2 regions of the Streptomyces sp. NPDC001781 genome follow, and region 1 is predicted to be linked to the other one. Evidence: riboswitches for the same ligand, from Rfam matches in the RefSeq annotation. Region 1 holds a riboswitch; the other holds the start of a gene.

The links. Region 1 has a riboswitch for cobalamin ahead of ACWCV3_RS18935 (cobalamin biosynthesis protein). Riboswitches for the same ligand answer to the same signal wherever they lie in the genome.
Positions count from the first base shown of each region.
Region 2: linked by a shared signal. The riboswitch ahead of ACWCV3_RS28160 (ribonucleoside-diphosphate reductase subunit alpha) and the one ahead of ACWCV3_RS18935 (cobalamin biosynthesis protein) in region 1 are both predicted to bind cobalamin.

Region 1 covers NZ_JBSFFI010000019.1:54,134-72,265, reverse strand. Annotated here, with positions in the region: gene ACWCV3_RS18955 (class II aldolase/adducin family protein) at 1-625, opposite strand, end outside; gene ACWCV3_RS18950 (GH25 family lysozyme) at 795-1,562, shown strand; gene ACWCV3_RS18945 (anion permease) at 1,704-2,960, shown strand; gene ACWCV3_RS18940 (hypothetical protein) at 2,988-3,209, shown strand; cobalamin riboswitch at 3,409-3,547, shown strand; gene ACWCV3_RS18935 (cobalamin biosynthesis protein) at 3,647-4,588, shown strand; gene ACWCV3_RS18930 (cobyric acid synthase) at 4,585-6,093, shown strand; gene cobN (cobaltochelatase subunit CobN) at 6,090-9,740, shown strand; gene ACWCV3_RS18920 (putative cobaltochelatase) at 9,910-11,904, shown strand; gene cobO (cob(I)yrinic acid a,c-diamide adenosyltransferase) at 11,904-12,503, shown strand; gene ACWCV3_RS18910 (cobyrinate a,c-diamide synthase) at 12,503-13,909, shown strand; gene cobI (precorrin-2 C(20)-methyltransferase) at 13,906-14,637, shown strand; gene ACWCV3_RS18900 (ZIP family metal transporter) at 14,643-15,374, opposite strand; gene cobM (precorrin-4 C(11)-methyltransferase) at 15,517-16,335, shown strand; gene cbiE (precorrin-6y C5,15-methyltransferase (decarboxylating) subunit CbiE) at 16,332-17,567, shown strand; gene cobJ (precorrin-3B C(17)-methyltransferase) at 17,564-18,132, shown strand, end outside.
Region 2 covers NZ_JBSFFI010000055.1:1,261-12,855, forward strand. Annotated here, with positions in the region: gene ACWCV3_RS28135 (extracellular solute-binding protein) at 1-126, opposite strand, end outside; gene ACWCV3_RS28140 (GntR family transcriptional regulator) at 536-1,300, shown strand; gene ACWCV3_RS28145 (DUF3311 domain-containing protein) at 1,436-1,699, shown strand; gene mctP (monocarboxylate uptake permease MctP) at 1,696-3,306, shown strand; gene ACWCV3_RS28155 (GNAT family N-acetyltransferase) at 3,376-3,897, shown strand; cobalamin riboswitch at 4,310-4,435, shown strand; gene ACWCV3_RS28160 (ribonucleoside-diphosphate reductase subunit alpha) at 4,561-6,942, shown strand; gene ACWCV3_RS28165 (ribonucleotide-diphosphate reductase subunit beta) at 6,942-7,949, shown strand; partial or broken gene ACWCV3_RS28170 (GlxA family transcriptional regulator) at 8,203-9,163, shown strand; gene ACWCV3_RS28175 (bifunctional albaflavenone monooxygenase/terpene synthase) at 9,195-10,565, opposite strand; gene cyc1 (epi-isozizaene synthase) at 10,562-11,595, opposite strand, start outside.

The DNA.
Region 1 (18,132 bases):
CCAGCTCCGCCCCGGTGAGCAGGGACGGGCTCAGGCCCGGTACCGAGGACGCCGTGAGCCAGACGCGGCACATCCACTCCAGTTGGGCGGTGCGGTCGTAGGCGCGCTCCAGGGTGTCCCCGTAGGTGAGCGTGCCGTGGTTGCGGAGGAGGCAGCCGGAGCGGCCCTCGAGGGCCCGGAGCACGTGCGCGGCGAGTTCGGGGGTTCCGTAGGGGGCGTAGGGGGCGACCCGTACGGGACCGCCGAGGGCGCCGGTCATGTAGTGGACGGCGGGCAGCTCGGTGACGAGGGTGGAGACGGCGGTGGCGTGCACGGCGTGGGTGTGGACGATCGCGCGGGCGTCGGTGGTGCGGTGGACCGCCAGGTGCATGGGGAGTTCGCTGGTCGGCACCAGCGACCCGAGCACCTGGCGGCCCAGGAGATCGACGCCGGTGACGTCGGCCGGGGTGAGCCGGTCGTAGGGCACGCCCGAGGGGGTGACCAGCACGGTGTCGCCCACCCGTACGGAGACGTTGCCGGAGGTGCCGACGACCAGCCCATCGGTCACGGTCCGCCGGGCCGCGGCCACCAGTTCCTCCCAGGCCCGCGCCTCGTCGCCGTCCGCTTCCCGCCGCTGTTCCGCCATGCCGTGATCCTGCCAGGAGCCGGCCGGGCGTGTGCCCGCTTCGGCCCCCTCCACGCGCCGCCGAACGAGCTAAACCGACCAGAAACACCAGAAATAGTCACACTTCTGACGTGCGTGCGGCTTTCACTGATCCCTCTTGCCGCTGGACCACGTCTCGCCGGGGGACCGCATGGCCCGTGACCGTTCATCATTCCGCCGCCCTGCGGGTGTCCTCGCGGCGGCCCTCTCGGGCCTCACCCTGACCGGGGCCCTCACCGCCGCCCACGCCCCGCCGGCCGCGAAGCCGGAGCCGCGCCGGACCCAGCCCGAGGGTCACGACGTCTCCTCGCACCAGAGGCGCGTCGACTGGTACGCGGCCCGCGCCAGGGGCGCCCGGTTCGCGTACGTCAAGGCGACCGAGTCCACGACCTACCGCAACCCCTATTTCACCGGCCAGTACAACGGCGCCCGCCGGGCCGGCCTGGTCCGGGGCGCGTACCACTTCGCCCTGCCGAACCGTTCCTCCGGCGCCGCGCAGGCCGCGTACTTCGTCCGGCACGGCGGCGGCTGGCGGGCGGACGGGGTGACGCTGCCTCCCGCACTGGACATCGAGTACAACCCGTACGGCAGGCACCACAAGTGCTACGGGCTGAGCCGGACGCGGATGGTGCGCTGGATCAGGTCCTTCAGCGACGAGGTGCGCCGGGAGACCGGCCGCCGTCCGGTCATCTACACCACCGCCAACTGGTGGGCCGCCTGCACCGGAGACAGCCGCGCCTTCTCCGCCGACCACCCGCTGTGGATCGCGGGCCACGGCTCCTCGGGCCCGGGCAGGCTGCCGGGCGGCTGGCGCTACTGGACGTTCTGGCAGCACGGCACCAAGGGCAGGCTGCCGGGTGACCAGGATCTCTTCGGCGGCTCCCCGACCCGGCTGCGGGCCTTCGCGCGCGGGCGCTGACCGGCCCCCACGAGGCCGCCGGCAGCACCCGGAACCCGGGGCGCCGCTTCCGGCACCAAGGCGCCCGTCCCAGTTCACCTTCCGTTCACCCAGGTTCCCTACGTTCATCCAGCCAACGACTTCGAACGATTGCCTGGGTAAATGGAAAGCTTCTCGCTGATCCTCGCGATAGTGGTGATAACCGCACTCGCGTTCGATTTCACGAACGGTTTCCACGACACCGCCAACGCGATGGCCACCACCATCTCGACCGGTGCTCTCAAGCCCAAGGTCGCGGTGGCCATGTCCGCCGTGCTCAACCTGGTGGGCGCTTTCCTCTCGGTGGAGGTCGCCAACACGATCTCCAAGGGGCTCGTCGACGAGACCGGCATCCGCCCCGAGGTCATCTTCGCGGCCCTGACCGGCGCGATCCTCTGGAACCTGCTGACCTGGCTGGTGGGCCTGCCCTCCAGCTCCTCGCACGCCCTGATGGGCGGCCTCGTCGGTGCCACCGTCGCCTCGGCCGGCTTCGGCGCCGTCCACGGCGACGTGCTGGTCACCAAGGTGCTGCTCCCGGCGGTGGCGGCGCCGATCGTGGCGGGCCTCGCCACGATGGCCGCCACCCGCCTCTCCTACGGCATCGGCCGGGACGGCGACAGTGCCGCCGCGACCCGCAAGGGCTACCGCGCCGGCCAGATCGCCTCGGCCGGCCTGGTCTCCCTGGCGCACGGCACCAACGACGCGCAGAAGACCATGGGCATCATCACGCTCGCGCTCATCGCTGGCGGCGCCCTCTCCCCCGGTTCCAACCCTCCCACCTGGGTGATCCTCTCCGCCGGTCTGGCCATCGCGCTCGGCACCTACATCGGCGGCTGGCGCATCATCCGCACCATGGGCAAGGGCCTGACCGACCTGGAGCCCCGTCAGGGCTTCGCCGCGCAGACCAGCGCCGCGACCGCGATCCTGGCCTCCTCCCACCTCGGCTTCTCCCTCTCCACCACCCATGTCGTCTCCGGCTCGGTGATGGGCGCGGGCCTGGGCCGCAAGGGCGGGGTGGTCCGCTGGTCCACCGCGAGCCGGATGTTCGTCGCCTGGGCGCTGACCCTGCCGGCCGCCGCGCTGGTCGGCGCGGGCGCCGAGGCCGTGACCGGCCTGGGCGACTGGGGCACCGGGCTCGTCGCGGTCTTCCTGATCGGCTCCAGCTTCGCCATCTGGAAGATCTCCCGCCGCGAGGTCATCGACCACACGCACGTCGCCGAGGAGTACACCGAGCCGGCCGGCGTGGTGACCACCGCGATGGCCATGGTCACCCCGCCCCCCGTGGGCATCGTCGCGGACGACCCGGCGGCCGGCATCCCGGCCGCCGGCGCCGAGTCCGCGCCCACTCCCGCCACCACCGCGCCGTCGGCCCGGGTCTGACCACCCGGCAACTGGAGGAACATCCCCATGAAGATCGACTGGGCGGCCCTCGGCTCCGTCTTCGGCGTCAGCCTCGTGGTCACGGTGGCCCTGGTGGGCCTGTTCACCCTGGGCATCAGCGGGCTGGCCCGCCGCGAGCGCGCGGTGGCGGCCGGCGGCTCCGCCCCGCTCGCGGTGACCGGCGCCTACGCCTGCTTCGCCGCCTGCGCGGCGGCGGTGGCCTACGGCTTCTACCTGATCGTCGCCTAGGGCCTCTGGTTCGGATCACGCCGGGCTCACGGGGTCCGCTCCCTCACCCGGCCTGATCCGGAGGAGAGACGCCACAGCACCCGTTTCCGGAGGGGCCCCCGCACGGCATCTGCCGCGCGGGGGCCCCTGTGCTGTTCCCATCGGTGCCCGTGTGGGGCTCCACACACTCTTCTCCCGCAGGTCACAGGCAGGTTGACGGCCCTTCCGGGCACGTGGTGGACTTCGCGGGCCATGTACGGCGACAGCAGAGGAAGCCGGTGTGAATCCGGCGCGGTCCCGCCACTGTCACCGGGGAGAAGTCCCCGGGAGCCAGGAACTCTCGTCGCCGGTCTCGTCGAACCAGGGCGTGGACACCCTGAGTGAGGACTACCGTGATGCCCGGCCGCCGCCCGAGAACCCGCTCAAGGAACACCGGCAAGCCCACGGCGAGTTAGCCGATGGGCGCCGATCGCTCGTACGCGTACGGTGCCGCCGCAGGCCTCCTCGGTGATCTCCTCCTGGGCGATCCCCCGCACATGCACCCCGTCGCCGCCTTCGGGCGGGCCGCCGGGCGGCTGGAGCGCGCGCTGTGGCACGACCACCGCGGCTGGGGCGCGCTGCACACCCTGGTGTGCGCGGGAGGCGCCACCGCGCTCGGCGTGGTGGCGGCACACGCCGTACGCTCCTCCTTCACCGCGTCCGCCGCGCTGACGGCCACCGCCACCTGGGCCGTCGTCGGCGGCACTTCGCTCGCCCGTGAGGCGGGCGCCGTCGGCAGCGCCCTGGAGCGCGGCGACCTGGCGGCCGCGCGTGCCCGGCTGCCGCACCTGTGCGGCCGGGACCCCCAGGCGCTGGACGCCGACGCGGTCGCGCGCGCCGTGGTGGAGTCCGTCGCGGAGAACACCTCCGACGCGGTGGTGGGCGCCCTGGTGTGGGGTGCGGTGGCCGGGGTGCCGGGTCTGCTGGGCTTCCGGGCCGTGAACACGCTGGACGCGATGGTCGGGCACAAGTCGCCCCGGCTGCGCCGCTTCGGCTGGGCCTCCGCCCGGCTGGACGACGTGGCCGGCTGGCCCGGCGCCCGGCTCACCGCCGTACTCGCCGTGCTCGCCGGGGACGACCCGCGCGGGGCGGTACGGGCCTGGCGCTCGGACGCGCACCGGCATCCGAGCCCCAACGCGGGCCCGGTGGAGGCCTCGTTCGCGGGCGCGCTCGGCGTCCGGCTGGGCGGCACCCTCTCCTACGGCGGCCGGACCGAGCACCGGCCCGTGCTCAACGGCACCGGGCGGCCGGTCGGGGTCGCCGACATCGGGCGGGCCGTACGGCTCTCCCGCCGGGTCGGTCTGCTCGCGCTCGGCGTCACCGTCGCCGGGCGCCTCATCGGAAGGGGGCGGGGCAGGTGAGCGGTGGTCTGCTGGTGGCGGGGACGACGTCCGACGCGGGAAAGAGCGTCGTGACGGCCGGGATCTGCCGGTGGCTGGTCCGGCAGGGCGTCAAGGTGGCGCCGTTCAAGGGGCAGAACATGTCCCTCAACTCGTTCGTTACCCGTGAGGGCGCGGAGATCGGGCGGGCGCAGGCCATGCAGGCACAGGCGTGCCGCGTGGAGCCGACCGCGCTGATGAACCCGGTGCTGCTCAAGCCCGGCGGCGAGCGCAGCAGCCAGGTGGTGCTGCTGGGCAGGCCGGTGGGCGAGCTGAGCGCGCGCGGCTACCACGGCGGGCGTCAGCAGGCCCTGCTGGGCACGGTGCTGGAGTGCCTCGAGGAGCTGCGGGGCACGTACGACGCGGTGATCTGTGAGGGCGCGGGTTCGCCCGCCGAGATCAACCTGCGGCGCACCGACATCGTCAACATGGGCGTCGCGCGGGGCGCCGGGCTGCCCGTCCTCGTGGTCGGCGACATCGACCGGGGCGGCGTCTTCGCCTCCTTCTTCGGCACCGTGGCCCTGCTCTCCCCCGAGGACCAGGCACTGGTGGCCGGGTTCCTGGTGAACAAGTTCCGGGGCGACGTGACGCTGCTGGAGCCGGGCCTGGGCATGCTGCGCGACCTCACCGGACGGCACACCTACGGGGTGCTGCCGTTCCGGCACGGGCTCGGCATCGACGAGGAGGACGGGCTCAGGGTGTCCCTGCGCGGGACCGTACGGGAGTCGGCCCTCGCTCCCCCGCACGGGGAGGACGTGCTGCGGGTCGCCGTGTGCGCCGTCCCGCTGATGTCCAACTTCACCGACGTGGACGCCCTCGCCGCCGAACCCGGCGTGGTGGTCCGCTTCGTGGACCGGCCGGAGGAACTGGCCGACGCCGACCTCGTGGTGGTGCCGGGAACGCGCGGGACCGTACGGGCGCTTCAGTGGCTGCGCGAGCGGGGTCTCGCGGACGCGCTCGCGCGCCGGGCCGCCGAGGGGCGTCCGGTACTCGGGATCTGCGGCGGCTTCCAGGTGCTCGGCGAGCACATCGAGGACGACGTCGAGTCGCGCGCCGGAAGCGTGCCGGGGCTCGGCCTGCTCCCCGCGCGGGTGCGCTTCCACCCGGAGAAGACCCTCGCCCGGCCCGTCGGGGAGGCCCTCGGGGAGCCCGTCGAGGGGTACGAGATCCATCACGGGGTCGCCGAGGTGCTGGGCGGGACACCCTTCCTGGACGGCTGCCGCACCGGTCAGGTCTGGGGCACCCACTGGCACGGCTCGCTGGAGTCGGACGGCTTCCGGCGCGCCTTCCTGCGCGAGGTCGCGGCCGCCGCCGGGCGCCGCTTCGTCCCGGCTCCCGACACGTCCTTCGCCGCGCTGCGCGAGGAGCAGCTCGACCTGCTCGGCGACCTGATCGAACACCACGCGGACACGGACGCGCTCTGGCGGCTCATCGAGTCGGGCGCGCCCGCAGGACTGCCCTTCATTCCACCGGGAGCGCCCGCATGAGCACAGTGTTGCTGCTGTCCACCGCCGACACGGACCTGCTGGCCGCCCGCGCCAGCGGCGCCGACTACCGCATCGGCAATCCGTCCCGCGTCGACGCGGGAGCCGACCTGCCCGCCCTGCTCGACGGCGCGGACCTCGCGGTCGTCCGCCTGCTGGGCGGCAAGCGGGCCTGGGAGGACGGGCTCGCCGCGCTGAAGGCGTCCGGGGTGCCGACGGTGCTGCTGGGCGGCGAGAGCGTGCCGGACGCCGAGCTGATGGCCGAGTCCACCGTCCCGGCCGGGGTCGTCGCGGAGGCGCTGCGCTATCTGGTCGAGGGCGGTCCGGCGAATCTGCTGGAGCTGTCCCGGTTCCTCTCCGACACCGTCCTGCTGACCGGCGAGGGCTTCGAAGAGCCGCACCGCATGCCGGATTTCGGACTGCACGGCGCCTACGAGCAGCGATCCGGCCGGCCCACCGTGGGCGTGCTCTTCTACCGGGCCCACGAACTCAGCGGCAACACCGCCTTCGTGGACACCCTCTGCGCGGCCGTCGAGGAGCGCGGCGCCAACGCCCTGCCCGTGTACTGCGGTTCGCTGCGGGACGCGGACGCCGGTCTGTACGAGCTGCTGGGCCGGGCCGACGCCCTGGTCGCCACCGTGCTCGCGGCCGGCGGGGCGCACGCCTCGGCCGCCTCGGCGGGCGGGGACGAGGAGGCCTGGGACGTCGGTGCCCTCGCGGACCTGAACGTGCCGGTGCTGCAGGGGCTCTGCCTCACCTCCACGCGGGCCGCCTGGGACGCCTCGGACGCGGCCCTGTCCCCCATGGACGCCGCGATGCAGGTCGCCATCCCGGAGTTCGACGGCCGCCTGATCACCGTGCCCTTCTCCTTCAAGGAGCCCGGCCCCGACGAGGTCCCGGTCTACGTGGCCGACCCCGAGCGCGCGGCACGGGTCGCCGGAATCGCCGTAAGGCACGCGGCACTTCGGCACAAGCCGAACGAGCGGAAGCGGATCGCGCTGGTCTTCACCGCCTACCCGACCAAGCACTCCCGCGTCGGCAACGCCGTCGGCCTGGACACCCCCGCCTCCGCGGTCCGGGTCCTGGACGCGCTGCGCGACGCCGGCTACGGGGTGGGCGAACACCCCGCCGAGGGCGACGAGTTGATTCACCGGCTGATCGCGGCCGGTGGCCACGACGTGGAGTGGCTGACCGAGGAGCAGCTCGCCGCCGCGCCCGCCCGGGTGCCGCTCGCGGACTACCGTGCCTGGTTCGGCACCCTCGATCCGGGGCTGCGCGACGCCATGCTGGAGGCGTGGGGCGAGCCGCCGGGCAGCCTGTACGTGGACGGCGACGACATCGTGCTCGCCTCCCTGCGGTTCGGGAACGTCGTCGTGATGATCCAGCCGCCGCGCGGCTTCGGCGAGAACCCCATCGCCATCTACCACGACCCCGACATGCCTCCCTCGCACCACTATCTGGCCGCCTACCGCTGGCTGGAGAACAGTTTCGGCGCGGACGCGGTCGTGCACATGGGCAAGCACGGCACCATGGAGTGGCTGCCGGGCAAGGGCCTGGGCCTCTCGCGCGGCTGCGCCCCGGACGCCGTCCTCGGGGAGCTCCCGCTGGTCTACCCGTTCATCGTCAACGACCCCGGTGAGGGCACCCAGGCCAAGCGGCGCGGGCACGCCACGGTGGTCGACCACCTGGTGCCGCCGATGGCCCGCGCGGACACCTACGGCGACCTCGCCAAGCTGGAACAGCTGCTGGACGAGTACGCGCTCGTCTCCGACCTCGACCCGGCCAAGGCGCCGGCCGTGCGGGCCCAGATCTGGACGCTGGTCAAGGCCGCCGAGCTGCACCACGACCTGCATGTGGACGAGCAGCCGGAGGACGACGACTTCGACTCGTTCGTCATGCACATCGACGGCTACCTCTGCGAGATCAAGGACGTGCAGATCCGCGACGGACTGCACGTCCTGGGCGCCGGCCCCGAGGGCGAGCCCCGCGTCAACCTCGTCCTCGCCGTGCTGCGCGCCTCGCAGGTGTGGGGCGGCCGGGCGAACGCCCTGCCCGGCTTGCGGGCCGCGCTCGCGGAGCACTTCGGGCTGGTGGAGAAGGAGCTGCTGGCCGAGCCGGGCGCGCCGGTGAAGGTGCCGGTGGAGCTGACCGACCTGGCCGGGGGCCCGGCGCGCACCGGCGCCGACGCGGTCGACCTGCTGGAGCAGCTGTGCCGCGGCATCGCCGAGGGCATGGAGGCGCGGGGCTGGGACCGGACCGCCGTACCGGCGGTGCTGGAGGAGGTGCTCGGCTTCGGAACGGCGGACGCCACGGCCGTGCTGGAGTTCGCCTGCACGGAGGTCGTGCCCCGGCTCGCCCGGACCACCGACGAGATCGGGCACATCCTGCGCGCGCTGGAGGGCGGTTACGTCCCGGCGGGGCCCTCCGGGTCGCCCACCCGGGGCCTGGTCAACGTGCTGCCGACCGGCCGCAACTTCTACTCCGTCGACCCCAAGGCGATTCCGTCCCGGCTCAGCTGGGAGGTCGGGCAGTCGCTCGCGGACTCGCTGGTGCAGCGGTACCTCGCCGACACCGGGGAGTACCCCGAGTCGGTGGGCCTCACCGTGTGGGGCACCTCCGCCATGCGCACCCAGGGCGACGACATCGCGGAGATCCTCGCGCTGCTGGGCTGCCGCCCGGTGTGGGACGACGCCTCGCGCCGGGTCACCGGCTTCGAGATCGTGCCGCTCACCGAGCTGGGGCGCCCGCGCATCGACGTCACCGTCCGCATCTCCGGCTTCTTCCGGGACGCGTTCCCGCACGTGGTGGGCCTGATCGACGACGCGGTGCGCGCGGTGGCCGAGCTTGAGGAGCCCGCCGAGTCCAACTACGTCCGCGCCCACGTCGAGGAGGACACCGCCGGGCACGGTGACCGCCGCCGCGCCACGGCCCGCGTCTTCGGCTCCAAGCCGGGCGCGTACGGCGCGGGCCTGCTCCCCCTGATCGACGCCCGCAACTGGCGCTCCGACGCGGACCTCGCCGAGGTGTACGCCGTGTGGGGCGGCTACGCCTACGGGCGCGGACTGGACGGGCGTGCGGCGCGGGGCGACATGGAGGCGGCGTTCAAGCGGATCGCGGTGGCGGCGAAGAACGTCGACACCAGGGAGCATGACATCGCGGACGCCGACGACTACTTCCAGTACCACGGAGGCATGGTGGCGATGGTCCGCCACCTGACCGGCGCCAACCCTGAGGCGTACGTGGGCGACTCGGCCGTGCCCGACCAGGTGCGGACACGGACACTGGGCGAAGAGACCCACCGGGTGTTCCGGGCGAGGGTGGTCAATCCCCGCTGGATGAGCGCGATGAGAAGGCACGGCTACAAGGGCGCCTTCGAGATGGCGGCGACCGTGGACTACCTCTTCGGCTACGACGCGACGGCCGGCGTGGTGGACGACTGGATGTACGAGAAGCTCGCCGGCGAGTACGTCTTCGAGCCGGAGAACCGGGAGTTCATGAAGCGCTCGAATCCCTGGGCCTTGCGGGGCGTGACGGAGCGCCTGCTGGAAGCGGCGGATCGAGGGCTGTGGGCCGAGCCGGACCAGGAGACCCTGGACCGGCTCCGCGCGACCTATCTCGAACTCGAGGGAGATCTGGAGGGAGACGCGTGATCCCCCGGGAAACCCCCGCAGCTGCGGGGACCGGTCGACCAGCTCGTGTTCTCGCGTGTCCACGTCCGGACCACCCCCGCGTCTGCGGGGAGCGCAGCAGCGGACTCGCAGCCGCGACGGCGCACGGCGCCCCATCAGCACATCAGTCCCTAGAAGGAGTGATCGCAGCGTGACCACCCCGTTTCCGTTCACCGCTGTCGTCGGCCAGGACGACCTGCGGCTCGCGCTGCTGCTGAACGCGGTCTCGCCGGCTGTCGGCGGCGTCCTCGTGCGCGGCGAGAAGGGCACCGCCAAGAGCACCGCCGTCCGCGCGCTGGCGGCGCTGCTGCCCGAGGTCGAGGTGGTCGCCGGATGCCGGTTCTCCTGTGACCCCGCCTCCCCGGACCCGACCTGCCCGGACGGGCCGCACACGGCGGAGGCGGCCGAGGCGCGGGACGCGCGGATGGTCGAGCTGCCGGTCGGCGCCTCCGAGGACCGGCTCGTCGGCGCGCTCGACATCGAGCGGGCGCTCGCGGAGGGGGTCAAGGCGTTCGAGCCGGGACTGCTGGCCGCCGCCAACCGCGGCATCCTCTACGTCGACGAAGTGAACCTGCTGCACGACCACTTGGTGGACGTGCTGCTGGACGCGGCCGCGATGGGGGCCTCGTACGTCGAGCGCGAGGGTGTCTCCGTACGGCATGCCGCGCGGTTCCTGCTCGTCGGGACGATGAACCCCGAGGAGGGTGAACTGCGGCCGCAGTTGCTCGACCGGTTCGGGCTCACGGTCGAGGTCGCGGCCTCGCGGGAGCCGGACCGGCGGGTGGAGGTCGTGCGGCGCAGGCTGGCGTACGACGACGACCCGGCCGCCTTCGCGGCGCGCTGGGCGGACGAGGAGAGGGCGGTGCGGCAACGCATCGTCGCGGCGCGGGAGTTGCTGCCTCAGGTGCGGCTCGGTGACGGGTCGCTGAGGCAGATCGCGGCGACCTGTGCGGCCTTCGAGGTGGACGGCATGCGGGCCGACATCGTGATGGCGCGTACCGCGACCGCGCTGGCCGCGTGGGACGGGCGCAGCGAGGTGCTCGCCGAGGACGTGCGGCGGGCCGCGCTGCTGGCGCTGCCGCACCGGCGGCGGCGCAACCCCTTCGACGCTCCGGGCCTGGACGAGGACAAGCTCGACCGGACGCTGGAGGAGTCGGCCGGGGACGACGACGACCCCGGTCCGGAAGGTCCGGGTGGTGGCGGCCGGCCGTCGCCGGAGGAGGGCCCGCGGGGCGCGGACGCGGGGGCCGAGCCCGAGGCCGGGGAGGACGGCGAGCCGCAGCCGGCCGCAGACGGTGCGGGTGAGCGGGCGCCGGCGCGGTCGGCGGAGCCGTTCCGCACCAGGGCGCTGACGGTACCCGGTGTCGGGGCGGGTGCGGCCGGGCGGCGCTCGCGGGCGCGGACCGAGCGCGGGCGGACCACCGGTGCGCTGCGGCCGCGCGGTGCGCTGACCAAGCTGCACCTGGCGGCCACCGTACGGGCGGCGGCGCCGCATCAGCGGGCGCGGGGCCGTTCGGGGCCGGGGCTGGTGCTGCGCCGGGACGATCTGCGGCAGGCGGCGCGGGAGGGGCGCGAGGGGAACCTCGTGCTGTTCGTGGTGGACGCCTCCGGTTCGATGGCCGCGCGGCAGCGGATGAGCGCGGTGAAGGGTGCCGTGCTGTCGCTGCTGCTGGACGCCTACCAGCGGCGGGACAAGGTCGGTCTGGTGACCTTCCGCGGCACGGCCGCCGAGCTGGCGCTCCCCCCGACCTCGTCGGTGGACGCGGCGGCGGCCCGGCTGGAGTCGCTGCCGACGGGCGGCCGTACGCCGCTGGCGGCGGGGCTGCTGAAGGCGCACGGCGTGCTGCGGGTGGAGCGGCTGCGGGACCCGTCGCGGCGGCCACTTCTGGTGGTGGTGACGGACGGCCGGGCGACCGGTGGTCCGGAGCCGGTGGCGCTGGCCGGGCGCGCGGCACGGCTGTTCGGCGCGGAGTCGGTGGCCTCGGTGGTCGTGGACTGCGAGTCGGGGCCGGTGCGGCTGGGGCTCGCGGAACGGCTCGCGAAGGAGCTGGGGGGTGAGGCGGTGACGCCGGCGGAGCTGCGGGCGGACGCGATCGCCGGGCTGGTCAGGGATGTGCGGGGGACGACTTCGGGGAGGGCCGCCTAGTGCCGCAGGGACAGCCGAGTGTGGTGCCGGACGACGGGCTGACGACGCGGCAGCGGCGCAACCGTCCGCTGGTGGTCGTGCACACCGGGATCGGGAAGGGCAAGTCGACGGCCGCCTTCGGGCTGGCGTTGCGGGCCTGGAACCAGGGGTGGCCGATCGGGGTGTTCCAGTTCGTCAAGTCGGCGAAGTGGAAGGTGGGCGAGGAGAACGCGCTGCGCGTGCTGGGTGCCTCCGGCGAGGGCGGCACCGTCGCCTGGCACAAGATGGGCGAGGGGTGGTCCTGGGTGCAGCGCGACGCCCAGCTAGACAACGAGGAGAAGGCGCGGGAGGGGTGGGAGCAGGTCAAGCGGGACCTGGCCGCCGAGACCTACCGGCTGTACGTGCTGGACGAGTTCGCCTACCCGATGCACTGGGGATGGGTGGACACACAGGAGGTCGTGTCGGTGCTGCGGTCCCGGCCGGGGAACCAGCACGTGGTGATCACCGGGCGCAACGCGCCGGCCCCTCTGGTGGAGTCGGCCGACCTGGTGACCGACATGTCCAAGGTGAAGCACCCCATGGACGCCGGGCAGAAGGGCCAGAGGGGCATCGAGTGGTGATGTCCGTTCCCCGGCTGGTCGTCGCCGCGCCCTCGTCGGGGTGCGGGAAGACCACCGTCGCCACGGGCCTGATGGCCGCGTTCACCGCGCGGGGGCTCGCCGTGTCCGCGCACAAGGTCGGGCCGGACTACATCGACCCCGGCTATCACGCGCTCGCCACCGGCCGGGTGGGGCGCAATCTCGACGCCTACCTGTGTGGGCCGGAGCTGGTCGCTCCGCTGTTCGGCCACGGGGCCCGGGGGTGTGATCTCGCCGTCGTCGAGGGCGTGATGGGGCTGTACGACGGGGCCGCGGGGCAGGGGGAGCTGGCGTCCACGGCGCAGGTCGCCAAGTCGCTGCGGGCGCCGGTGGTGCTGGTCGTGGACGCGTCGTCGCAGTCCCGGTCCGTGGCGGCGCTGGTGCACGGGTTCGCGTCCTGGGACACCGGGGTGCGGATCGAGGGCGTGATCCTCAACAAGGTGGGGTCCTTGCGGCACGAGGCCCTGCTGCGGGAGGCGCTGGAGGAGGCGGGGATGCCGGTGCTGGGCGCGCTGCCGCGGGTCTCGCGGGTGGAAGCGCCGTCCAGGCATCTGGGGCTGGTGCCCGTGGCCGAGCGGGGCGCCGCCGCCGTGTCCGCGGTCGCCGCGATGGCCGCGCAGGTGTCCGCCGGGTGCGACCTGGACGCGCTGATGGCTCTGGCGCGCGGTGCCGGTGCGCTGCCGGGCGCCAGGTGGTCCGCGTCCGAGGCCCTTTCCCCGCCGGCCCACGGCCGCCTGGCCGGGGCTGCGGAGCGGCGGTCCGGGGACGGCGACGCCGTGCGCCGGCGTCCCGTCGTCGCCGTCGCGGGCGGTCCCGCCTTCACCTTCTCCTACGCCGAGCACGCCGAGTTGCTCGACGCCGCCGGGGCCGAGGTGGTCACCTTCGACCCGCTGCGGGACGAGCGGTTGCCCGAGGGGACCGGGGGGCTCGTCATCGGCGGGGGTTTCCCCGAGGTCTACGCGAGTGAGCTGGGTGCCAACGAGTCGCTGCGCGGTCAGATCGCGGAGCTGGCCCGCTCCGGGGCGCCCGTGGCCGCCGAGTGCGCGGGTCTGCTCTACCTGTGCCGGGAGCTGGACGGAATCCCCATGTGCGGTGTGCTGGACGCGAGCGCGCGCATGAGCGAGCGGCTGACGCTCGGGTACCGGCAGGCGGTGGCCGTCGGGGACAGCGTCCTCGCGGTGGCCGGGACCCGGATGCGGGGGCACGAGTTTCACCGGACCGTGATCGAGCCCGGCGCCGGGGAGGCGCCCGCGTGGGGGATCGTCGCGCCCGCCCGGCGGGTGGAGGGGTTCGTCCGGCGGGGCGTGCACGCGAGTTATCTGCACACGCACTGGGCGTCGGAGCCCGGGGTGGCCCGGAGATTCACGGAGAGGTGCCGGACTTCATGAGCAGCAGGCTGGTCGGGGTCGGAGTGGGTCCCGGAGACCCGGATCTGGTGACGGTGAAGGGGGTCGCCGCCTTGCGGGCCGCCGACGTGGTGGTGGTACCGGTGATGGACACCCTGGAGCGGGGCCGGGCGGAGGCGACCGTGCTGCACCACGTGTCCGGGCAGAAGATCGTCCGGGTGGTGTTCGCGCTGAACGAGCGGACGGACCGCGCGCGCCGGGAGGCTGCGTGGGACGAGGCGGGCGCGCGGGTCGCGGAGCTGCTGCGGGAGCACTCCTACGTGGCGTTCGCGACCATCGGTGACCCCAACGTGTACTCCACCTTCACCTACCTCGCGCAGACGCTGAGGGGGCTGGTGCCGGAGCTGGTGGTGGAGACCGTGCCCGGCGTCACGGCCATGCAGGATCTGGCGGCCAGGTCGGGCGCGGTGCTGACCGAGGGCACCGAGCCGCTGACGCTGGTGCCGGTGACGGCGGGTACGGCGGCGCTGAAGGCGGCGCTGGCCGGTCCGGGGACGGTGGTGGCGTACAAGTTCGGGCGGCACGCGGCCGAGGTGGCCGAGGCGCTGCGGGAGGCCGGCCGGCTTCAGGACGCGGTGTGGGGCTCGGCGCTGGGGCTGCCGGAGGAGTCCGTGCGGCCCGCCGCCGAGCTGGACGGCGCCGCGCTGCCGTACCTGTCGACGCTCATAGCGCCGCCCCGGCGCGAGGGCGGCCGGGGCGGGAAGCTGTGAGGGGGTCAGCCGCCGGAGAGGCCGACCACCAGCCAGATGAAGGCCGCGCCCGCGACGGTGCACAGCACGGTGGAGCGGGCGGGGTGCTCGTGGTGGGCCTCGGGGAGGATCTCGGCGGCTGCGAGGTAGAGCAGCGCGCCGCCGAAGAGGCCGAGGTAGCCGCCGAGCAGCGGTTCCGGGATGTGCACGAACGTCGTGGACAGCGCGCCCAGCATGGGCGCGCAGGCGTCGGCGACCAGCATGGCGACGGCCCGGCGGCGGGCGTTGCCGTACAGGCTGGTGATGGTGAAGGTGTTGAAGCCGTCGGCGAAGTCGTGGGCGATCACGGCGAGGGCGACGGACAGCCCCATGCCGCTGCCGATCTGGAAGGCAGCGCCGATGGCGACGCCGTCCATGAAGCTGTGCCCGACCATCGCGGCGGCCGCCGTGAGGCCGACCTCGGGCGCCCGGTGGGTGTGCTCGCCGGCGCCGTGCGCGGCCTGCCGTCCGGCGAGGAGACGTTCCACCAGATGGGCCAGCAGGAATCCGGCGACGAACAGGACGAGCGCGGCGGGGACGCCGAACACCTTGTGACCGGCCGCCTCCAGCGCCTCGGGGAGCAGGTCGAGGCCGACCACGCCCAGCATGAGGCCGCCGGCCAGGCCCAGGACCAGGTGGCGACGGTCGGTCACGTGCTGTGCCGTCCAGCCGCCGGCCAGCGTCATCAGGAACGCGCCGAGCGCGACAAGGACCGCCATAGGCCCTTGCTATCCGATGCGGGGCCCTGTGCGCACATCCTGCGACCCACAAACCTCACCAAAGTCTGATTTTCACCCCAGTTTCACTGACTCCCGGACCACGACCACACGTCCGGGCTTCCCGTAGGAGAGGACCCTTCCCATGGCCGATGCCCCCACCGGCAAGGTGACGTTCGTCGGTGCCGGGCCCGGTGCCGCCGACCTGCTGACGTTCCGCGCGGCCCGCGCGATCGCGGAGGCGGACGTGGTGATCTGGGCGGCCAGTCTGGTCCGCGCCGAGGTGCTGGAGCACGCCCGCGCGGACGCGGAGATCCTGGACTCGGCGGCCCTCTCGCTGGAGGACGTCGTGGCCGTGTACCGGCGTGCCCGTGCGGAGGGCCTGAAGGTCGCGCGGGTGCACTCCGGGGACCCCTCGCTGTGGGGCGGCACGCAGGAGCAGCTGGACCGGTGCGCGGAGGCCGGGATCGCCACGGAGATCGTGCCGGGCGTGTCGTCGTTCTCGGCGGTGGCCGCGCTGGCCGGGCGGGAGCTGACCATCCCCGAGGTGGCCCAGTCGGTGATCCTGACCAGGCTCGGCGGCGGCAAGACGCCGATGCCGCCCGGTGAGGAGGTGCGCGAGTTCGCCCGGCACGGCACCACGATGGCGGTGTTCCTGTCAGCGGCACGCAGCGGCCAGTTGGTGCGTGAGCTGCTGGAGGGCGGCTACCCGACGTCCACCCCGGTCGTGGTCGCCCATCAGGTGACGTGGCCGGAGGAGCTGGTGGTGCGGTGCACGATCGGCACCCTGGAGGAGACGGTCAAGGAGCACCGGCTGTGGAAGCACACCCTGTTCCTGGTCGGCGCCGCGCTGGACGCGCACGGCACCCGCTCGCACCTGTACCACCCCGGCCACTTCCACGGCTTCCGCAAGGCCGACCCCGAGGCGCGCCGGGCGCTGCGTGAGCGGGGGGCGAGCAGTTGATCACGGTCGTCGGCGCGGGAACGGGCGCGCCGCTCCCGCCGGACGCGCTCGCCGGGGCGGAACTGGTGGTCGGCGGTCGGCGCCATCTGGACGCGGCGCCGGTGCCCGGGGGCGCGGCACGCGTGGTGCTCGGTCCGCTGGCGCCCGCCCTGGACGCGATCGGGAGGTACGTGGCCGGGGAACGGCCGGTGGTGGTGCTGGCCTCGGGTGATCCGGGGTTCTTCGGGATCGTGCGGGTGCTGGCGGAACGCTTCGGCGCGGGGCTGCTCGATGTGCGGCCGGGGGTCTCCTCGGTGGCGGGCGCCTTCGCCCGGCTGGGGCTGGCCTGGGACGACGCGGTGGTGGTGAGCGCGCACGGGCGCGACCTCCGGACGGCGGTGAACGTGTGCCGGGCGCGCCCGAAGGTCGCCGTGCTGACCGGCCCCGGCTCGGGTCCGGCCGAGCTGGGTGCCCGGCTGGACGGTACGGGCCGGACGCTGGTCGTGGTGAGCGCGCTCGGTGATCCGGAGCGGGAGCGGGTGGAGCGGGTGACGCCCGCCGAGGCCGCCGCGCGGGACTGGGGGCCGGCGGTGAGCGTGGTGCTGTGCCTGGACGAGGCCCGCACGGCGGACGGCCCGCGCACGGTCGCCGGTCCGGGTGCCGGGCCCGCGCGATGGGCGCTCGCGGAGAGCGAGTTCGCGCACCGGGACTCGATGATCACCAAGTTCGAGGTGCGGGCGCTGGCGCTCGCCCGGCTCGGGCCGCGCCTGGGCGACCTGGTGTGGGACGTGGGCGCGGGGTCGGGCTCGGTGGCCGTGGAGTGCGCCCGGCTCGGCGCCGCCGTGACCGCCGTGGAGAGGACCGGGGACGGGGCCGGCCGGGTACGGGCCAACGCCCGCGCCCACGGTGTCGACGTGAGCGTGGTGCACGGCACCGCCCCGCAGGCGCTGTCCGGCCTCGACGAGCCCGACGCGGTGTTCGTGGGCGGTGGCGGGCGTGATCTGCCCGCGGTGGTAGGGGTCTGCGCGCAGCGGGCGCGGCGCACGGTCGTGGTGGCCGTGGCGGCGCTGGACCGGGTCGCCCCGGTGCGCACGGCGCTGACGCGGGCCGGGCTGGCGTGCGACGGCGTGCTGCTGCAGTCGTCGCGGCTGGCGCCGCTGCCGGGTGACGTGACCCGGCTGGCGGCCGGCAACCCCGTTTTCCTGCTGTGGGGCGACCGCCTCCCGGCGCGGAGTGAAGGAGGAGTCCAGTGATCGGCCTGATTTCCGCCACCGCGGCGGGGGCGGTGGCCCGCGACCGGCTGGCCGCGGCCTGGCCGGACCGTACGCGGGTGTACGAGGGCCCGGCCGGGGAGGCCGTACGGGCGGCGTTCGCGGAGTGCGACCGGCTGGTGTGCTTCCTGGCCACCGGCGCCACGGTCCGGCTGCTGGCCCCGCTGCTCGGGGACAAGGCGGCCGATCCGGGTGTGGTGTGCGTGGACGAGGGCGGCCGGTTCGCGGTGTCCCTGGTCGGCGGGCACGGCGGGGGCGCCAATGAACTGGCCCACGAGGTGGCCGGGTTGCTGGGTGCGGAGCCCGTGGTGACGACGGCGACGGACGCGGTGGGTCTGGCCGGTCTGGACAGCCTCGGGCTGCCGGTGGAGGGCGCGGTCGCGGCGGTGTCGCGAGCGCTGCTGGACGGGGAACCGGTGGCGCTGGAGGCCGAGACGTCCTGGCCGCTGCCTCCGGTGCCCTTCGCCGGACAGGGCGCGTACACCGTGCGACTGACCGACCGTGCCGTGCGGCCGGGCCCGTGCGAGGTGCTGTTGCGCCCGCCGTC
Region 2 (11,595 bases), on a different contig from region 1:
GACGGTGAGCCAGACGGTCAGCGCGTCACTGTCGCCCCCCTTGCCCTTGCCGTCGTCGCTGCCGCACGCGGCGATGGAGACGATCATGCCCGCGACGCCGATCGCGGCTGTCAGTCTGCGCTTCACGCCATCCTCCTCAGGGATGCCCACAACCCCCCTGCCTCCCCGCGGTGTCACACTTGCGCGTCGTACCGCCCTCGGAGCCGGGACTGGACCAATGGTGTAGACCAGCACCGGGAGCTTGGCCCAGACCAAAAGGGCTGTCAAGGGTGTTCAGGTGGGGTCCGGGCCTCCGTGACGCGACCGAGATATGCAGGGACCTTTCATTGCGCAACCGACAGATCGGACGGCCCGGTTCGGCTGGACCACCGACCCGCACCGCACGCGTGGACTAGACCAACCGGGGGTGCGGCGGTATACAGGGAGATCACGGATCGTGCGGGTGAACCGGCCGCGCGCGGCCGTGCCACGATGTGAGCCGCGCGACCGATGGGGATGTCGGTCGCCATCGGCATCCGGAGCCGGGAAGGCAGCCATGAGCACCGACGTCAGCAGGGCGGAGAACGAGGCCGGCGCGACCGTCCGTACCGCACGCGTGCCCAAGTACTACCGCCTGAAGCAGCACCTCCAGGAGATGACGGAGACGCTTCCGCCGGGTACGCCGGTGCCGCCCGAGCGCACACTGGCCGCGGAGTTCGACACCTCCCGCACCACCGTCCGCCAGGCCCTCCAGGAGCTGGTGGTCGAGGGACGGCTGGAGCGCATCCAGGGCAAGGGCACCTTCGTCGCCAAGCCCAAGGTCGCCCAGGCGCTGCAACTCACCTCCTACACCGAGGACATGAGGGCTCAGGGTCTCGAACCCACCTCGCAGCTGCTGGACATCGGCTACATCACGGCCGACGACCGGCTGGCCGGGCTGCTGGACATAAGCGCGGGGGGCCGGGTGCTGCGCATCGAGCGGCTGCGCATGGCCAACGCCGAGCCGATGGCCATAGAGACCACCCACCTCTCCGCCAAGCGCTTCCCCGCACTGCGCCGTTCGCTGGTGAAGTACACCTCGCTGTACACCGCGCTCGCCGAGGTCTACGACGTCCACCTGGCCGAGGCCGAGGAGACCATCGAGACCTCGCTGGCCACCCCGCGCGAGGCGAGCCTGCTCGGCACCGACGTGGGCCTGCCGATGCTGCTGCTGTCCCGGCACTCGGTGGACCGGGAGGGGCGCCCGGTGGAGTGGGTGCGCTCGGTGTACCGGGGAGACCGGTACAAGTTCGTGGCGCGGCTTCGGCGTCCGCAGGACTGACCGGCTCCGCCCCCGCCCCGGGTCCCCCCAGCCCACATCGCCGTATCGATACCCGGACGAGGGCTTCCGCTCCGCCGTGCGGTCACCTAGATTGCGTGCGCGTTACGCGTGATCAACGAGGGGACGGAGTCCGGCATGCCCGAAGATCCTGGAGTGAGGCGACCGGTGGTGACACCGGTCCGGGTGGTCATCGCGCTGTGTCTCGTGGCGCCGTTCGTGGCGATGCTGTGGGTGGGTTCGTTCTCCAAGGTGGACCCGACGTTCATCGGCATCCCGTTCTTCTACTGGTACCAGATGCTGTGGGTGCTGGTCTCCACCTCGCTCACCGTGACCGCGTACCAGCTCTGGCAGCGCGACCAGCGCTCCCGCGAGGCCCGGGGCGGGGGTGTCTCCGAGTGAAGGACGGCGTCAACGGCGTGGCGCTCGGCGTCTTCGTCTTCTTCTTCCTCGCGGTGACCGTCCTGGGCTTCCTCGCCTCACGCTGGCGCAAGGCGGAGAACGAGCACTCGCTGGACGAATGGGGCCTGGGCGGACGGTCCTTCGGTACCTGGATCACCTGGTTCCTGCTGGGCGGCGACCTGTACACGGCGTACACCTTCGTCGCCGTGCCGGCGGCGATCTACGCGGCCGGCGCCTCCGGGTTCTTCGCGGTGCCGTACACCATCCTGGTGTACCCGCTGATCTTCACCTTCCTGCCCCGGCTGTGGTCGGTCTCGCACCGGCACGGGTACGTCACCACCTCCGACTTCGTGCGCGGCAGGTTCGGCTCCAAGGGTCTCTCGCTGGCGGTGGCGGTCACCGGCATCCTGGCGACCATGCCGTACATCGCGCTCCAGCTGGTCGGCATCCAGGCGGTGCTGGACGTGATGGGGGTGGGCGGCGGTGAGGACACCAACTGGTTCGTGAAGGACCTGCCGCTGCTGATCGCGTTCGGTGTGCTGGCGGCCTACACGTACTCCTCGGGTCTGCGGGCGCCCGCGATGATCGCGTTCGTGAAGGACACGCTGATCTACATCGTCATCGCGGTGGCGATCATCTACATCCCGATCAAGCTGGGCGGGTTCGACGAGATCTTCGCCAAGGCGGGCGAGAAGTACACCGCCGCCGGGGCGGGCGGACTGGTCCCGGCCCCGGCGGGCCAGTGGACCTACGCCACGCTCGCGTTGGGATCGGCGCTCGCGCTCTTCATGTACCCGCACTCGATCACCGCGACGCTGTCCTCCAAGAGCCGCGAGGTCATCCGGCGCAACACCACGATCCTGCCCCTGTACTCCCTGATGCTGGGTCTGCTGGCGCTGCTGGGCTTCATGGCGATCGCGGCCGGGGTGAAGGTGACCAACGGACAGCTCGCCATCCCGCAGTTGTTCGAGGACATGTTCCCCGACTGGTTCGCGGGCGTGGCCTTCGCGGCGATCGGCATCGGCGCCCTCGTCCCGGCGGCGATCATGTCGATCGCGGCCGCGAACCTGTTCACCCGCAACATCTACAAGGACTTCATCAAGCCGGACGCGACGCCCGAGCAGGAGACCCGGGTCTCCAAGCTGGTCTCGCTGCTGGTGAAGGTGGGCGCGCTGGTCTTCGTCCTCACCATGGACAAGACCGTGGCCATCAACTTCCAGCTCCTGGGCGGCATCTGGATCCTCCAGACCTTCCCCGCCCTGGTCGGCGGCCTGTTCACCCGCTGGTTCCACCGCTGGGCCCTGCTGGCCGGCTGGGCGGTCGGCATGGTCTACGGCACCTTCGCCGCCTACGGCGTCGCCTCCCCCACCCAGAAGCACTTCGGCGGCTCCGCCAAGGAGATCCCCGGCATCGGCGAGATCGGCTACATCGGCCTGACGGCCTTCGTCCTGAACGTCGTCGTCACCGTGGTCCTCACCTTCGTCCTCAAGGCCCTCAAGGCCCCCGACGGCGTCGACGAGACCACCCCGGCCGACTACACGGCCGACGCCGGCGACCCCGGCGTGGAGGTCGAACTCCCCCCGGCGACAGCGGGCACCAGCCACTAGAAGTCACCGCCCCAAGGGCCGCCGTGATGCCAGAGCTGCGGCGGCCCTCAGTCGTGCATACTGCCGGGCATGGACCTCGTCGTCAGACCCGCCGCTCCGGCCGAGTACACCGCCCTGGGCGAGATCACCGCGCAGGCGTACCTCCAGGACGGACTGCTGGACTTCGGGGAGGACGACGCGTATCTGGGCGAGCTGCGGGACGTGGCTCGGCGGGCGGCGCACGCGGAGATCCTGGTGGCCGTGCGCGGCGGCGTCCTGCTGGGCGGGGTCACCTTCGTCCCGGCCGGCGGCCCCATGGCCGACATCGCGGGCCCGGGCGAGGCCGAGATCCGGATGCTGGCGGTCGCCCGGACCGGCCGGGGCCAGGGAGCCGGGGAGGCCCTCGTACGGACCTGCGTGGACCGGGCACGGGCCCTGGCGGGCTGTCACGGCCTCGTCCTCTCCACCCAGTCCTCGATGCACGCCGCCCACCGCGTCTACGAACGCCTCGGTTTCCACCGCACCCCGCACCGCGACTGGAATCCCCTGCCGGGCGTCCTGGACCTCGGTCTGCTCACCTACGAGTTGACCCTGTCGACCACGCGCCGCTGAGGCGGCGCGTTTGCACAACGGGTGTCACTGGCGGCGACACCGCCGTTCGCGTCCTGCTTCCGGGGGTGGAACCGGGGCCGCTGACCGCGCTGCGCGCCCTTGTCGAACGCTTCGAGGCCGCACCATGTCGCAGCCTCGTCGCAGGCGCGCGAGGTCAGCTCGAGTGCCCGCGCCCGCCCTGGCGTCGGCAGAGGTCGAACCCACGTCACGAGCTTCACGATCGGCAATCGTGGACACAGACGCGGCACACGATCACGCGTTCGCAGCGGACCGCTCGATCAGGCGATGAATCCGGCGGCAGGGCCATATTCCGAACCGGAAGCGATCACCTCAAGAGAACACCCTCTGAAGCCGCCGCGACACACAACAGACACAACATCTGGGGGTGACGTGACAGGGCGGCACTAGATGTATGCTCATGCTCGCTGTCGCCGCAGGGGAATCCGGTGCGAATCCGGAACTGTCCCGCAACGGTGTACTCGCGTGCTTCGTGCATGCCAGCGTCAGTCCGAGGACCTGCCGACAGCGGCGCCCGGCCGTCCGGTCCGGGTGCTCGAAGACGTCCGGGCCTCGTGGAGTGGGCCGGTGGACGCGACGCCGTGTGCGCTCGTGGCCCCCTCCTACCCTCCGCCAGGCCCCGTGCCCAGCGAGGGAGAGCCCCACGTGACCATCGCGCCTGCCGATCCGGCTTCAGCCACCCCGGCGACCGAGGCCCCTGTGGAGAACGACGGTCCCGGTGCCGCGCTGCTGCGGACCCTGACCGAGCTGACCGCCGACCTCCCCGACGCGGACCCCGGCCGGGTCGCGGCCGCCGCGCTGCGCGGCCGCTCGGCACGCGCCGACGAGGCGGAGCTGCGCGAGCTGGCCACCGAGGCCGCCGCCGGTCTGATCTCGGAGGACCCCGCGTACTCCCGGCTGGCCGCCCGGCTGCTCACGCTCTCCATCCGCGCCGAGGCCGCCTCGCAGGGCGTGACGTGCTTCACCGAGTCGGTGACCGTGGGGCATCGCGAGGGCCTGGTCGCCGACCGCACCGCCGGCTTCGTGGCGCTGCACGCCGCCCGGCTGGACGCCCTCATCGACACCGGCGCCGACGACCGCTTCGGCTACTTCGGCCTGCGCACCCTGTACAGCCGCTACCTGCTGCGCCACCCCATCACCCGCAGGGTGATCGAGACCCCCCAGCACTTCATGCTGCGCGTGGCGAGCGGCCTGGCCGAGAACGACGGCGCCCCCGCCGTGGACGAAGTGGCCGCGCTCTACGGTCTGATGAGCCGCCTGGACTACCTGCCCTCCTCCCCCACCCTGTTCAACTCCGGTACCCGGCACCCCCAGATGTCGTCCTGCTACCTGCTGGACTCCCCGCTGGACGAGCTGGACTCGATCTACGACCGCTACCACCAGGTCGCCCGCCTCTCCAAGCACGCCGGCGGCATCGGCCTGTCCTACTCCCGTATCCGCAGCCGGGGTTCGCTGATCCGGGGCACCAACGGGCACTCCAACGGCATCGTGCCGTTCCTGAAGACGCTGGACGCCTCGGTGGCCGCGGTGAACCAGGGCGGACGGCGCAAGGGCGCGGCGGCGGTGTACCTGGAGACCTGGCACTCCGACATCGAGGAATTCCTGGAGCTGCGCGACAACACCGGCGAGGACGCGCGCCGTACGCACAACCTGAACCTCGCGCACTGGATCCCGGACGAGTTCATGCGCCGGGTCAACGCCGACGAGTCCTGGTCGCTGTTCTCCCCGGCGGACGTGCCCGGGCTGGTCGACCTGTGGGGCCCGGAGTTCGACGCGGCCTACCGCAAGGCCGAGGAGGCGGGCCTGGCGAAGAAGTCCATGCCGGCCCGCGAGCTGTACGGCCGCATGATGCGCACCCTCGCGCAGACCGGCAACGGGTGGATGACCTTCAAGGACGCCGCCAACCGCACCGCCAACCAGACGGCGCTGCCGGGCAACGTGGTCCACTCCTCCAACCTGTGCACGGAGATCCTGGAGGTCACCGACGACGGGGAGACCGCGGTCTGCAACCTCGGCTCGGTGAACCTGGGCGCCTTCGTGGCGGACGGCGACCTGGACTGGGAGCGGCTGGACGAGACCGTCCGCACCGCCGTGACCTTCCTCGACCGGGTCGTGGACATCAACTTCTACCCGACCGAGCAGGCGGGCCGCTCCAACGCCAAGTGGCGCCCGGTGGGCCTCGGCGCGATGGGCCTCCAGGACGTCTTCTTCAAGCTGCGCATCCCCTTCGACTCCCCCGAGGCGAAGGCGCTGTCCACGCGGATCGCCGAGCGCATCATGCTGGCCTCCTACGAGGCGTCCGCCGACCTCGCCGAGCGCAACGGCCCGCTCCCCGCCTGGGAGCAGACCCGTACCGCGCGGGGCGTGCTGCACCCCGACCACTACGGTGTCGAGCTGACCTGGCCGGAGCGCTGGGCCGCGCTGCGCTCCCGGATCGCCGAGGTCGGCATGCGCAACTCGCTGCTGCTGGCGATCGCGCCGACGGCCACCATCGCCTCCATCGCGGGCGTGTACGAGTGCATCGAGCCGCAGGTGTCCAACCTGTTCAAGCGCGAGACGCTGTCGGGCGAGTTCCTCCAGGTCAACGCGTACCTCGTGCAGGAGCTGAAGAACCTCGGCGTGTGGGACGCCCGCACCCGCGAGGAGCTGCGCGAGGCCAACGGCTCGGTGCAGGGCTTCGCCTGGATTCCCGAGGACGTGCGCAAGCTGTACCGCACGGCGTGGGAGATCCCGCAGCGCGGTCTGATCGACATGGCCGCCGCCCGCACCCCGTTCCTCGACCAGGCGCAGTCGCTGAACCTGTTCCTGGAGACGCCGACCATCGGCAAGCTCTCCTCGATGTACTCCTACGCGTGGAAGTCGGGTCTGAAGACCACGTACTACCTGCGTTCGCGCCCGGCGACCCGGATCGCCCGTGCGGCCGGCCGCGCCCAGGAGACCAAGACCATCCCCGTCCAGCAGGCGGCCGATCCGGACGCCGTCGCCTGCTCCCTGGAAAACCCCGAGTCCTGCGAGGCCTGCCAGTGATGACCGAGAAGAACCTGCTCGACCCCGGCTTCGAGCTGACTCTCCGCCCCATGCGCTACCCGGACTTCTACGAGCGCTACCGGGACGCGATCAAGAACACCTGGACCGTCGAGGAGGTCGACCTCCACTCGGACGTCGCCGACCTCGCGAAGCTCTCCCCCGAGGAGCAGCACCTGATCGGCCGCCTGGTGGCGTTCTTCGCCACGGGTGACTCGATCGTGGCGAACAACCTGGTGCTGACGCTGTACAAGCACATCAACTCGCCCGAGGCGCGGCTCTACCTGAGCCGGCAGCTCTTCGAGGAGGCCGTGCACGTCCAGTTCTACCTGACGCTGCTCGACACCTACCTGCCCGATCCGGAGGACCGCGCGGCCGCCTTCGCGGCGGTGGAGAACATCCCCTCCATCCGCGAGAAGGCCGGGTTCTGCTTCAAGTGGATCGACTCGGTCGACAAGCTGGACCGGCTGGAGACCAGGGCGGACCGCCGCAAGTTCCTGCTGAACCTGATCTGCTTCGCCGCGTGCATCGAGGGCCTGTTCTTCTACGGCGCCTTCGCGTACGTCTACTGGTTCCGCAGCCGGGGTCTGCTGCACGGCCTCGCCACCGGCACCAACTGGGTGTTCCGCGACGAGACGATGCACATGTCGTTCGCCTTCGACGTGGTCGACACCGTGCGCAAGGAGGAGCCGGAGCTGTTCGACGAGCAGCTCGAGCAGCAGGTGAAGGACATGCTCCGGGAGGCCGTCGAGGCCGAGCTGCAGTTCGCGCGCGACCTGTGCGGTGACGGCCTGCCCGGCATGAACACCGAGTCGATGCGGCAGTACCTGGAGTGCGTCGCCGACCAGCGCCTCACGCGCCTCGGTTTCGCCCCGGTGTACGGCTCGGAGAACCCCTTCTCCTTCATGGAGCTGCAGGGTGTTCAGGAGCTGACGAACTTCTTCGAGCGCCGTCCGTCGGCGTACCAGGTCGCGGTGGAGGGCACCGTGGACCTGGACGAGGACTTCTGAGCCTTCCGAGCCCCGCTTCCGCGGTCTTTCCGGGCCTGCCCGAGCTGTCGGTCGACGCGCCGGTCGCGTGCGATGCCGATCACCGAGGGCAGGACCAGGAGGACCAGGATGCCGAGAGCGGCTGCCATGGAGATGAGACCTTCGATCTGGTTTCCGTTCATGTCATCAGCGTCGCGCTGAACGCTCCTGTCCGACACTGGCAGGACTGCCCCAGGACCTCGAATTCCTGCCACCGTCGAGGCACACTGGCAGCATGCTGAGGAACGTGGTCGCGGTCCTGCTGGACGGAGTGCACCCCTTCGAGCTGGGGGTGGTCTGCGAGGTGTTCGGCATCGACCGCAGCGACGACGGACTCCCGGTGTACGACTTCGCGGTGGCCTCGGCGGAGGGCCCCACCCTGCGCACCCACTGCGGCTTCACCGTCTCCACCCCGCACGGACTGGAGCGGCTGGAGGAGGCCTATCTGATCGCCGTCCCGGCCGGCGACTCCTACACCTCGCGCGACTATCCCCCGGCCCTCCTGGACGCCCTGCGCCGGGCCGTGGCCCGGGGCGCGCGGGTGCTCAGCGTGTGCACGGGGGTGTTCGTGCTGGCCGAGGCCGGGCTGCTGGACGGACGCCGGTGCGCGGTGCACTGGCACAACGCCGAGGAACTGCGCCGGCGCCATCCGCGCGTGACGATCGAGCCGGACGTCCTCTATGTCGACGAGGACCCGGTGATCACCTCCGCCGGTACGGCGGCCGGTATAGACGCCTGCCTCCACCTGGTCCGCAAGGAGCAGGGGCCCGAGGTCGCCAACAAGATCGCCCGCCGGATGGTGGTGCCCCCGCACCGGGACGGCGGGCAGGCCCAGTACATCGAGCGGCCCCTGCCCAAGGGGCCCTGCGACACCGTGGGCGGGGTGCTGGTGTGGATGGAGGAACACCTCGACCAGGAGGTCACCGTCGAGCAGCTCGCCGCGCGCCCACATGTCCCCACGTACCTTCGCCCGCCGTTTCCAGCAGGAGACCGGCACCACTCCGTACCGCTGGATACTGCGCCAACGGGTGCTGCTCGCCCAGCGGTTGCTGGAGGGGACGGACGAGACGGTGGACTCGATCGCCTGGCGGACCGGGTTCGGCAACGCGGCCGCGCTGCGCCACCAGTTCGTCCGCGCGCTCGGCACCACCCCCAACGCCTACCGGCGTGCGTTCCGGGGCCCGCGGGCCGCCTGAGACGCACGCCGGCACGGACGCGTGCGACGACTCACCACTCCACGGGCTCGACCAGCAGCCGGTGCGGACGCAGCGTGATGCCCACGCGGGTGGTGGCGTCCGAGTCCTCGACCTGGCGGAACCGGTACTTCGCCGATATCGCCGCGACGATCAGGCTCAGCTGGGCCATCGAGAAGTGGTCGCTGGGGCACTTGCGGTTGCCGACGCTGAAGGGGCTCATGGCGTACTTCGGCACCTCCTCGGCCCGTTCCGGCAGCCACCGGTCGGGGTCGAAGTCGAGGTGGCGGGCGTAGGAGCGGGCGTCGCGCTGAATCGCGTAGGGGCTGTAGATGATGTCCGCCCCGGCCGGAATGCGATAGGCGCCGAGGGCCGTGTCGGTGAGCGCGCGACGCGTCAGTATCCATACGGCGGGCCGGAGTCGGAGAGCCTCGACGACGACATTGTTGGTGTGACTCAGTCTGCGAACGTGCTCGAATCCGACCGGCGCGCCGCCGGTTACCGATTCAACTTCCGCGCGCACCTTCTCCGCGTGCTCAGGATGGTCCGCGAGGATCTGCAGGAGCCACATGATCGTGGAGGCGATTGTCTCGCTTCCGGGGGTGAGTATGGCGACGACCTGGTCATGGATCTCCTGTTCGCTGATGGGATCGCCATTGTCGTCCTTCGCTTCCAGCAAAGCCGTCAGCAAATCGTCCGGCTTTTGACCGGATGCTCTCCGCTCGGTGACGATCTCGTCCACCAGCAGATGCAGATCGGCCAGTGCCCGGTTGAATTCCCGGTTGGACGGGAACGGCAGCCGGTACAGCGGACCCAGCGGCAGCACCATGCGCCGGTACATGCCCCGGAAGACGGTGGCGAGGTCGGTGCTCAGACGCTCCGCGCGCTCGTCCATGTACTGGCCGCGCAGCAGGCAGCGGGCCGCGATGCGCACCGCGACACGGAAGGACTCGGAGGTGGCGTCGACGGGCACGCCGGGCCGCCAGCGCTCGGTGAGGGCGTGCGCCTCCTCCTCCATGATCGGGCCGTAGGCGGGGATCGCGGCGAGCCGGAACGCGGGCTGGATGGTGCGCCGCTGCCGCCGGTGCAGCGGGCCGTTGGCGGTGGCCACCCCCTGCTTGCCGAGGAGCCCCTCCAGCGACTCCCACACCGGCCCGTCGATCTTGTAGTCGGGGCTCAGCGCGAGTGCGCCGGTGAGCGCCGGCGCGGTGACGGCGTACACCGTCTTGGGGCCCAGCCTCAGACGCACCACCTCACCGTGGTCGCGCAGCTGGGACATGAACGCGAGCGGGTCGCGGGCCAGTTTCAGGCCGTGCCCGAGCACCGGGACGGCGCCACCGGCGAGGGGCGGCTCCTTCAGATCGGCCACTTCCCGCGTCTCGGGATTGACGGCGTCGACGGTCATTTCTCACCTGCCGCTTCGTTGTTGACGTACGGGGGTGTGGACCGGTCCTCCCAGGTGTCGACCATGTAGCGGCCGGACTCGTGGTGGAACCAGTAGACGGTGCTGAACCAGTTCCGCATGTTGCCGACGCAGGTGCGTACGGCGGCGCTCAGTTTCTTTCCGCGCACGGTGCCGTCGTCGAGTTTCCGAGTGAACTCCAGCGCCTCGCGCTCGGCCTCGATGAATTCGGCGATGCATTTCTCGATGCGCCGCCTGAGTTCTTCGACGGCTTCTTCCAGAGTGAGCCCGGAATGCGTGATGAGACTTATTCCGAGGTTGTGCACCTCGTCGCCCGCTATCTCCTTCGGCAGCGAGCAGAGGTCGTTGTACCAGGCGGCGAATTCCTGGCTCAGCAGGGCCGCGCGCCGAAAGGCCGGGTTCTTCCTTACCGCGTCCGGGAGTTGGCATCCCACGCTCGGTTCCAGGAGGTCGGTCCATATCCAGTGCGCGAAGGTGAGCCGCCTGAGCGCGAGGTACTCCTCGACGCCGGGCACCCGGCCCGCGACCCGGTTGCCGAACTCCCGGTCGTAGGCCTCGATCACCTCGTGGAAGTGCCGGGCGAACCGCTGGTTCCAGGTGGGCGGCAGGAACGCGTAGAGCCGCAGCACACTGTCCGCGAAGGCGGCCACCAGCGCGTCCTGGTGGTTGAGGTGGTCCTCGGGTGCGTCCAGCGCCGCGTGGAGACGCTGCCGCAGCCGCCGCCACTCCTCGGGCCGGCCGTGCACGATGTCACGGTCGTGCCGGTCGTCCCAGACGAAGAACCACGCGCTGTAGTCGGCGATGGCCTGCAGCACGTCGTCGGGGGCGCCGAGGTAGTAGCCGGCCATCAGATCCGTGTAGCACAGGTTGTCGGCGTACTCGCGGACCTTGTCCGGGGACATCAGCCGTTTCTCCAGCAGCCACCGCCGGGTGTTCTCCTGGAGCCTCGGCCAATAGGGGTGCAGTCGCCGGGGAAACGCGTCCTCGATCACCGGGAGCGCGAGGGACGGTG